2 regions of the Granulosicoccus sp. 3-233 genome follow, and region 2 is predicted to be linked to the other one. Evidence: predicted binding sites of a transcription regulator. Region 2 holds the regulator's gene; the other holds the start of a gene.

Region 1 (4,882 bases), on a different contig from region 2:
TTCGTCCGATTTCCTCGTTCAGTGCTGCAAATTCAGCATCCAGGTTTGCACGGTCACTATCGGAGTTGGTTCCGTTCTTGGATTGCACGGCCAGTTCACGCATGCGTTGCAGCATGTTGTTCACTTCCTGCAAACCGCCTTCAGCAGTCTGCGCCAGAGAGATACCGTCGTTGGCATTTCGGATGGCGACGTTCATGCCGCGAACCTGGGTGTTCATGCGTTCGGCGATGGCCAGACCGGCGGCATCGTCCTTGGCGCTGTTCACACGCAGTCCGGAGCTCAGACGTTCCATGGACGTGGACAGAGAAGACTGTGACTGAGAGAGGTTTCTCTGAGCAGTCAGTGACATGACGTTCGTGTTGATTGTTTGTGCCATTGTATTATCAGTTTCCTGGAGTGTCGTGGGTCCCTGTTTTTATGAGATGTGGCGTCTTCTCCTGAAGTGATTCGTGATTCGAACCATGCGCACATGAAACCGTTATCGGGCGCTCTGTGCGTCAACTGAAGGGGTGTGGCGAGAAAATCGAGATAATCGCGGAACGACCCCCCATTTCCCGAACTTGTCGGTCGGATGACTGCCCTGAAACCACGACTCTGTCGCTGAACGGGAAGCACTACATGGCGTGCCGGTGCTGAACTCGAGCCGTCCTGGGGATGTCCCCGGCCACATCTCTATCGGTGGCGGGCGAGTTCATCGGCAATGTCGCCTTGCGTGGACGAGGAGGGCAGGAGGGTCGTGAAGACCAGGAAGACCAGGAGGGCAGGGCAAGCGGATTCGGGCTTACCGTGTGATGATCGGAAGAAGGATGACTCGTCTCGGAGAGGAAATCACGAGGGGCAGCTCTTCGGATCGGGTGTCGCCGTGCGGCATTGCGAGTCGAAGTGATCGGAACCTCGGGAGAGAACTCCCGAGGTTCGGGTGCTGCAGCAGTGGCTGCGTAATGAATACAGCTGTCTATCCGAGCAGCTGCAATACACTCTGTGGAGCGGAGTTGGCCTGTGAGACCATGGCATTGCCTGCCTGCTGCAGAATCTGCGCGCGTGTCATATTGGCTGTTTCAACGGCGAAATCGGCATCCACGATGCGTCCACGGGCCGCAGCCTGATTCTCCATGCCCACCTGCAGATTGTTGATGGCGCTTTCAAAGCGGCTTTGCATGGCACCGAAATCGGCGCGGGACGCGGTGACATCGTCAATCATGCTGTCGATCGCGGAGATCGCACCGGAAGCGCCGGTTACGGTCGAGACGGTTGCACCTGCAATTGACGTGATTTCGGTGAGTGCGATGGTCAGGGTGTTGGCTGCACCGTTATTGGCACCTACCTGAAAGCCGACGCTGCCACCTGCGCTGTTGATGACCGATTGTCCGTTGTAGACGGTGGTCTCTGCGATTCGTCCTATTTCCTCGTTCAGGGCGGAGAATTCGGCATCCAGGTTTGCACGATCGCTGGTCGAGTTGGTACCGTTCTTGGACTGTACCGCCAGTTCACGCATGCGTTGCAGCATGTTGTTCACTTCCTGCAAACCACCTTCCGCAGTCTGTGCCAGGGAGATACCATCGTTGGCGTTGCGGATGGCGACGTTCATGCCACGGACCTGAGTGTTCATGCGTTCGGCGATGGCCAGACCGGCGGCATCATCCTTGGCGCTGTTGACACGCAAGCCGGAACTGAGTCGTTCCATCGAAGTTGACAATGAAGACTGCGACTGCGAGAGGTTTCTCTGAGCAGTCAGTGACATGACGTTTGTATTTATTGTTTGTGCCATTGTTTTCTATTTTCTCTCTATTCCTGAAGTCCTTTGAATGGGTGGATGTGGCGTCTTGTCGTGAAGTGGATCTGCGAACAGAACCATGCACACATGTGTTATTTATCGGAAGGCACGCGGCTCGAATAAACGGAACTACCACAAATATCAGGAAGAAAACGAATGACTTTTGTAAACCTGTGAGTTGTTGAACGTTGTTTGCCGGTATTACCGGGCGATCATCAGCCTATGTAATTGAACAGCGACAGACTTTCGACCTTGCCATAGGTCTGTTGCAGTACCTGCAGCGACGTCATTTGCGTCTGCAGGGACGTAATGGCCTCCGCGATGTCGATATCTTCGACTTCCGCACGTGTTCGTTCTATCTGCAGTGTGATATCGGCATTCTCTTCCCGGCTGCTGTCGATATTGTTCAGGCGAGTACCCACCTGGGCACGGACGGTATTGATATGGTCCAGGCTCAGGTCGAGGTTGCCGATCAGAACATCGATATCCTGTTGCATGCGCGCTCGCTCTGCCTCCGAGCTCGGTGAGCTGTCGAGCATGTCGACGAAATTCGATACAGTGGTGAAGATGTCCTGATTGCTGCTGGGTGCAACATGGAATACGTCACCTGTTTGCGGATTGCCCGAGATGCTGGTCGTGATGCCGTTGAATTCGATGGAACCTCCAGACTCGTATGCACCCGATTGCAACGTCGTTCCGGTGGAGGTGTCGATGATGTCGTAGGTACCGGGCGTAGAGAAGGTGATGTCGAATGGCTTGTTCTCATATTCACTGCGATTCAGTACCGATCCCTGGGCAATGGTGCCTGTGCCGGTGTTGGCCGCATCCATCTCGACCTGGAATGTGCCGTTGCCGTTGCGAATGCGCATGAAGGCATCAGCTCCCGAATCCCCGGTCTGAATCTTTCTGCCCAGACCGATGGACGTCAGTTGCGCGTCGTCGCTGCCGTTGTACCTGACCTCCGGATCGCGGGTGAAGGGTTGCGTCTGTGTATTGGATCCGCTGAACAGATAGTTGCCGAGCGTATCCTGCGCGTTGGCCATGTCGTAGAGCTCATCCAGCCGCAATTTGACTTCCGCATTGTGAGCGGCCCGCGTCGTATCGTCCACCGCGCCACTGTTGGCAGTCAACGCCAGTTCACGTATGCGTAACAGGGTGTTGGCAGTGCCTGTCAGAGCGGCCTCTTCCAGTGAGAGTTGTGATTCGGCGATCGATGCATTGCGCTGGTACTGACTCAGCTGGCTTTCCGCTTCCTGCATCTTGACTATATGAGCCGACTGCGCAGGATCATCCGAAGGGGTATTGATCCTCCTTCCGGTACTGATCTGTTCCTGGACACGCGCCAGTTCATTCTGTTTCTGGACCAGATCGGTGGCGATTCTCGAGGCCAGAATATTGGATGACATTCGTGTACTGATCATCGGACTGCTCCCAGTATGGTCTGAAACATATCGTCGGCTGCCGATATGATCTGTGCTGAAGCCTGGTACGCTTGCTGAAAGCGGGTCAGGTTGATGGCTTCCTCGTCAAGGCTGACCGATTGCGTTGCCTGCTGTCGTTCAATGGCGTTGTCCCTGAGCGATTCCAGTGCGGTGGCGCGGGTTTCTGCCGAATTCGTCTGAGCGCCGATCCGGGACACCATCGAGCCATAGGCTTCATTGAAGGTCTGGTTGCCGCCGATACTCAGCGAATTCTGCAGTTCGGCCAGGGCCATGCCATTGCTGTTGTTGCCGATTCCCGACAGATTGGCTTCCACACGATGGGAATCGCCCTCCTGGATGTCACCACTGATGGAGACTTGCCAGCCATTGAACTCGATGGCATCGCCTTCGGAATAATCCGTGGCGCTGGCGAGTGTCGCTCCGGAACCCGAATCGATGATGTCGTAGCTGCTGTTCGAGGTAAATACGATGTCGACCGAATCGGTCAGGGACGAGTTGCCTGTATCGACAACTCTGGCGCTGCTGATACGCGAATCCCCGAGATTGCTGATGTCACTGCGCGTGCTCAGCTGACCGGAGAGGGCGATATCTTCGGCATTGTTCAGTACCGTGTTCATCGTCGCGGCCACTCTGCCCGTTGCGGACAGCACGAAGGTGTCGCCGACGTCAGGTGAACCGCTCAGACTCAGGGACACGCCATCGAGTTCCAGTGGCATGGGCCCACTGACCGCCTTGCCGTCGGAATTGCGGGTTGCCGTGAAGTTCGCACCATCGAAGCGAAGCAGGTAGTCGGAGGCTTCCAGAGCGCTGGTGTCACTGATTTCAGCACTGAGTACGCCGGATCCGGTGTTTCTGCTGCTGGCGTATGTCTGTGGTGCGGCCAGTTCGAATATCGGCTCACCGGCTTCTCCATTGATGTCGATTCCCAGAGCGTGCTGCTGATTGACTGCGTCACTGATACTCAGGGCGAGTCGGCCCAGTTCTGCCATCGCGGGCTGCAGTGTCTGATTGGCAAACTCACTCAGACCACCGATTTCTCCGCCCTGCAAGCGTGCCGAAACGTTCTGTTCGCTACCCTCGCTGCCAACCTGGATCTGCATGCGATCAGGGTAGGTATCATCAGGTACGGCCTTGACTTCCTGAGCGACGTTGTCGATGACCAGACTGATGCCTTTGCCCATGAACACGTTGAGAGCGCCGTTTTCCTGCAGATTCGTGTCGATGTCGATATAGGCGGACAATTCCTTGACCAGTTGATCCCGTTGGTCCAGCAGATCATTGGCAGCCTCGGTATTTCTGGAATCGGAGATGCTGGTGATTCGCTTGTTCACATCCGCGATCGATCGTGCCAGGTCGCTGACTGATTCGGTCGCCGCCTGTATGCGTTCACTGACTTCACTACGAGTATCATCGAACTGGCCTTGCAGACTCTGGAATCGCTGCGCCAGTTGCTCGGCACGATCCAGTACGACCTCGCGCGTTGCCACGGAAGAGGGGTCGGCGTTGGCGTCCTGCAGCGCGTTGAAGAAATCGTTCATTGCCGGGGCGACGCTGCCGCTTTCGGATGCCATCAGATTATCCAGACGGCTGGCCATTGCATGATAGGTGTTCTGTTCCTCGAAGGCGCTGGTGCTGGAATTGACACGGGCGGTCGCGAACTGATCCT
Region 2 (4,882 bases):
AGCCACGCCTGCCTCGGGAAGGGATCGATCTGAAACAGCACCTGACCGATATCGAGATCAGCCTGATCGAACAGGCTCTGGACGAGTGCTCCGGTGTGGTTGCGCATGCCGCCAATCGACTGAAGATCCGGCGAACCACGCTGGTCGAGAAAATGCGTAAATACAATATTCAGCGACCTGAAGAAGTGTCGTAAGCCTGACAGGGCACAGGACGTGACCCCGCGTGCTGTGCCCGAAGCTGCGTTACGGTGGTGCCGAATCCGGGCTGATTCGGGTTGGTTCACAGATAAATTGCGGGACGCTTCCCAAAACAGGCGTTTCAACCACCACAGATAGGCTCACTGGCGGCCAGCTGGCATCCGCTGGTTCGAGACTTGCTCCCTGACACCTCGAAACCGTTTCGATACATCCGCCTGTGAATGGGGGGATGTCGACACGGACAGTCGAGGAACTCAGCGTAGATGTCAGTCTTGTCCACCATACGGGTAATTGCCCGGTGAATTTTCCGGTCTCTCCAACACTGTCGTTGAACCGACGTCCGGTTCAGACGATTGCCGTTGCCGGTGGCAAGGGCGGAGTAGGCAAGTCGAACGTGGCTGTCAATCTGGCAGCTGCATTGGGAGCAAGTGAGCACGAAGTCCTGCTGGTTGACGGCGACTTCGAACTGGGCAATATCGATCGTTTACTGAATCTGCGTCCAGCGTACACACTCAGTGATGTCTTTGCGGGCAGCTGTCGCCTGGACGACATCGTGCTGCAGGGGCCACGGGGTGTTTCGGTCATCCCCAGCGCAAGTGGTGCCATGGAGATGGCGCACCTGACCCACGTCGAACACGCCGGTCTGATCGGCCTGTTCAGCGAGCTGCCGACCAGCGCCGATACGCTGATCATCGACATTGCCACAGGCCTGTCGGAGAGCGTGATGAGCTTCTGTCGAGCGGTGCGTGAAGTCATCGTGGTGGTCGTCGACGAACCGACTGCCTTGCAGGATGCCTTTTCCACGGTTCGGGTCCTGAACGAATGCTGCCATGTGCGCCGTTTTCGGGTCGTGGCCAACAAGACAGAGAGTTCGCAACATGGTCTGGATCTGTATGCCGCGCTGAGCGACATGACAGACCGCTGTCTGGATGTGTTACTCGACTATTGCGGGTCGATTCCGCTGGACGCTCAGCTGAAGCAGGCCGTCAGTCAGCAGAGTGCCGTGGTGGATGTGTTTCCACGGTCGGCCTCTGCACTGGCCTTCAGGAAGCTGGCGACCCGCGTTGCTCGCTGGCCGCAACCACAGACGCCCTGCGGGCATATCGAATTTTTTGTAGAGCGACTGATAGAAGTCGCCGACAGTACACGGTGAGAAAAGAGTCCGTATGAATGCACACGCGATGTACAACGAAGTCACCACAGTCGATCCGGATGGCCTGGTTGCAGCCAATGCCAATCTGGTGAAGCGAATAGCGTTCCATCTGATGAATCGTCTGCCACCCAGTGTTCAGGCGGAGGATCTGATCCAGGCCGGCATGATCGGTCTGCTTGAAGCTGCCAGGCATTACGACCCCTCACAGGGTGCCAGCTTCGAGACGTATGCCGGGATCCGGGTTCGCGGGGCGATGCTCGATGAGATTCGTCGCTCGGACTGGACCCCGCGCTCGGTTCATCGAAAGTCGCGCGAAGCAGCCGAGGTACTGAGAAATGTGGAACAGACCAGCGGTAGAGAAGCCAAGGCTGCCATCGTGGCCGAGAAGCTCGGCATCGAGCTGTCCGCCTATCACCTGATACTGACCGAAAGCTCCGCCGCCCATATCTTCAGTTTTGATCAGCCCGACGAGCATACGGGTGAAACCATTGCCCTGCCGCAGAGTGCCGAGGCCAGTCCGGGCGATCAGGTCGAGTATCAGTCCTTCCGTGAAGCGCTGGCTGTATCGATCAAGAACTTACCTGAACGTGAAGCACTCGTCATGTCGCTGTACTACGATGATGATCTGAATCTTCGTGAAATAGGCGACATTCTGGGAGTCAGTGAATCCCGAGTCTGTCAGATCCATGGTCAGGCTCTGGTTCGCTTGAAGGCACGCATGACTGAATGGACAATGAAGTAGGTGAGTCGAAATGGTCGCTGATGAATCCCAATGGTATGTACAGAAAGGCTCGCGCGTGCAGGGGCCCTTTTCCACCAATGAAGTCGGACGCTTCCTGCTGTTGGGGCGGGTTCGCAACACTGACAGAGTCAGTCGGGACGGGGAGTTGTGGGAGCCGGTGACCCAGGTGCCGGAACTGATTCCCGAAGAGCTGCTGAATCTGCAGTCCGACGATGGCTGGAACCGATTTCTGAAGGTCAGGGACGGGCAGGATGAACGCCGCAGCGACAAGGATGTGGCGCTTGAGCGTCGCAGGATTCCCGATACCGTGCCACAGCAACTGCGTGACGAGTGGCAGGGCAACGCCACACCGGTATCCCAGAGTGTGCTGCCCTGGTCATTGCTGGGAATAACCCTGGCCGCTTTGTGTGTCGTGTTGTACTTGAACGCCAGCACCGGCATTGCAGGGTAGATTGTCCCTGCGGTTTGGTCCGCTGTTTGCAAGATTCTGATTCCCTGGAATCGTGAAGCGCTTGTCATGGTCGCTGTCAGTGCCAAACACTCGGCATTAACCTCATCCGATACGTTGCGCCAGCAACGCCTTGACGTGCAGCTGAGGCAGCTTGAATTCAATGCTCTGCTGCATCGCAAACTCGACCTCGAGCGCCTGTTCGAGTGTCTGTTGACCGAAGGTCAGAGTTTCGTGAAATTCGACGGCTTGCAGTATGTCGCTGCAGACCGTGGTGCCGACATCATGCTGGGGTTCACGCGTCAGTACCGGCAGCGTTTCGAACTGAAGCTCGGTGATCGCTCGCTGGGTGAAATCCTCCTGATGCGCAGCCGGGCATTCACCCCACGTGACGAGCGCGATGCCGAACGCCTGGTCGAGAGCCTGATCTATCCGCTGGAAAATGCGCTGGAGCATTTTGAAGTGCTGATGAAGGCAATGACCGACAGCACCACCGGTCTGCGTAACCAACGAGCACTGGATGAGCTGCTGCCGCGCGAGATCCGGCTGGTGCGGCGAGTGGAACAACCACTGTCCATCATGCTGCTGAGCGTCGACCATCTGGATTCGATCAGCGAAGACCATGGGGCCAAGGTGGGCGATGAGGCCTGGCATACCGTGGCGGAGACGCTGGCTGAGCGGCTGCGTCAAAGTGACCTGATCTTTCGTACCGACAGCGATGCCTTCTGCATCATCCTCAATCAGACGGATATGGAAGGGGCTCTGATCCTGGCGGAGCGCTTGCGCCAGGCAGTGGACCACTGCGTGAGCTTCGACAATGTGCAGTTCGTGCTGACGGCCAGCGCGGGGGTCACGGAGCTGGCTGCCGGGGACAATGCACAGAGTCTGATGTCTCGTACCCGCGAGGCACTGGTCGTTGCCCGTCGGGCAGGACCCAATCAGGTGCGGGCAGTTGCGGCTGAAGAAGCGGGTGAAGGAGAGGGTCCTGACGTTGCCTGAAAAAATTTTCGCAAGAAACAACACACAGCAAAAAATATCCGTATAATACGCAGCTTAACGAAGGCGTCGGCCTGGCCGACAACACAGCGTCCCCTTCGTCTAGTGGCCTAGGACACCGCCCTTTCACGGCGGTAACAGGGGTTCGAGTCCCCTAGGGGACGCCATCTTTCGTTTCTGCGAAATGTTTCGCAGATCACAGTAAGTATCAAGTGATCTGCGTAACGATGATGATGCGTCTCTTCTCCTCGATGGGCACTTGAGTCCGACACCGCTCCCTTGTTGTACAAGGTCCGAGCCCTGTCATTCCCACCCATTCATTCCGACTTTACTGCAAGTTCTGCGTTTATCGCTGCGTCTGCTCGACTATCTGCCGAGCTGGACGGGCGGATTCTCAGGTGGATGATTCGATCGAGGTGATGTGGGGGGCCTGCTGCCGATGTGCGCGTCTGCGCAACAGGCGAGAAGCCACGCGATCTCCCAGTACCAGCAGGCACGGTGTCAGAAACAATGTCAGCAGGGTCGTGAAGGCCAGGCCTCCGGCAATGGCGCTGGACAATTGCGTCCACCACTGCGTGGAGGGTGCGCCGAACGACAGCTCGCGATCGATCAGATCGACATTCATTGCCAGTACCATCGGCATCAGACCCAGAATGGTGGTGATGGCTGTCAGCAATACAGGTCGTGCCCGCACGGAGCCGGTGATCAGTGCCGCCTGAATGGCGGGAGCGCCTTGTCGCACATAGCTGTTGTAGGTATCGATCAGCACGATGTTGTTGTTCACGACAATACCGGCCAGGGCAATGATGCCGATACCCACCATGACGATGCCGAAGGTCTGGCCGGTGATCATCAGGCCGATCAGCACGCCAGAGGTGGAAAACACGATCGCTGTCAGAACCAGAAACGCCTGATAGAGACTGTTGAACTGGGTGACCAGAATCAGGGTCATCAGGAAAACGGCGGAGACAAAGGCGGTCATCAGAAAGATCATGGTTTCCTGCTGCTCTTCGGCCTCGCCCTTGAACGCGATCCTGATCTCGGGATCGGGAGACAGTTCCGACAATGTTGCCTGCAGGGTCTTCAGTTCGGTGTCAACCAGGCTGCCTTCGGCAACGTCGGCCTCCACGGTAATGACGCGGCGACCGTCGGCACGTTTGATGACGCCGGTCTTCGGGGCAGGGCTGACGCTGACGAAATTGGAAATCGGTACCATCCCGCGGGAGGTGGGGACGCGAAGCTGGCTGATCTGGTCGAGGTGGCGCAGATCGAGCGGGTAGCGAACCCGGATGTCCAGCTCGTCGGTTGCGTCATCCGGTCGATAGCCTGCCACGCGTATTCCGGT

Evidence for each region. The regulator FliA, encoded in region 2, starts transcription of late flagellar genes. The targets are predictions, from matches to a motif close to GCTAAAGTTNNNNNNNNNNCNGCCGATA.
Region 1: ACUNV4_RS28625 (flagellin N-terminal helical domain-containing protein) is a predicted target of FliA. The motif match lies at 1,914-1,941, and genes of this name have one in related genera.

The regions. Positions count from the first base shown of each region.
Region 1 covers NZ_JBQYLE010000019.1:38,333-43,214, forward strand. The annotation lists gene ACUNV4_RS28615 (flagellin N-terminal helical domain-containing protein) at 1-376, opposite strand, end outside; gene ACUNV4_RS28620 (hypothetical protein) at 655-792, shown strand; gene ACUNV4_RS28625 (flagellin N-terminal helical domain-containing protein) at 956-1,768, opposite strand; gene flgL (flagellar hook-associated protein FlgL) at 1,990-3,195, opposite strand; gene flgK (flagellar hook-associated protein FlgK) at 3,192-4,882, opposite strand, start outside.
Region 2 covers NZ_JBQYLE010000001.1:351,725-356,606, forward strand. The annotation lists gene ACUNV4_RS01600 (sigma-54 dependent transcriptional regulator) at 1-194, shown strand, start outside; gene ACUNV4_RS01605 (MinD/ParA family ATP-binding protein) at 428-1,351, shown strand; gene ACUNV4_RS01610 (RNA polymerase sigma factor FliA) at 1,365-2,093, shown strand; gene ACUNV4_RS01615 (DUF4339 domain-containing protein) at 2,104-2,544, shown strand; gene ACUNV4_RS01620 (GGDEF domain-containing protein) at 2,680-3,540, shown strand; tRNA gene ACUNV4_RS01625 (tRNA-Glu) at 3,629-3,704, shown strand; gene ACUNV4_RS01630 (efflux RND transporter permease subunit) at 3,932-4,882, opposite strand, start outside.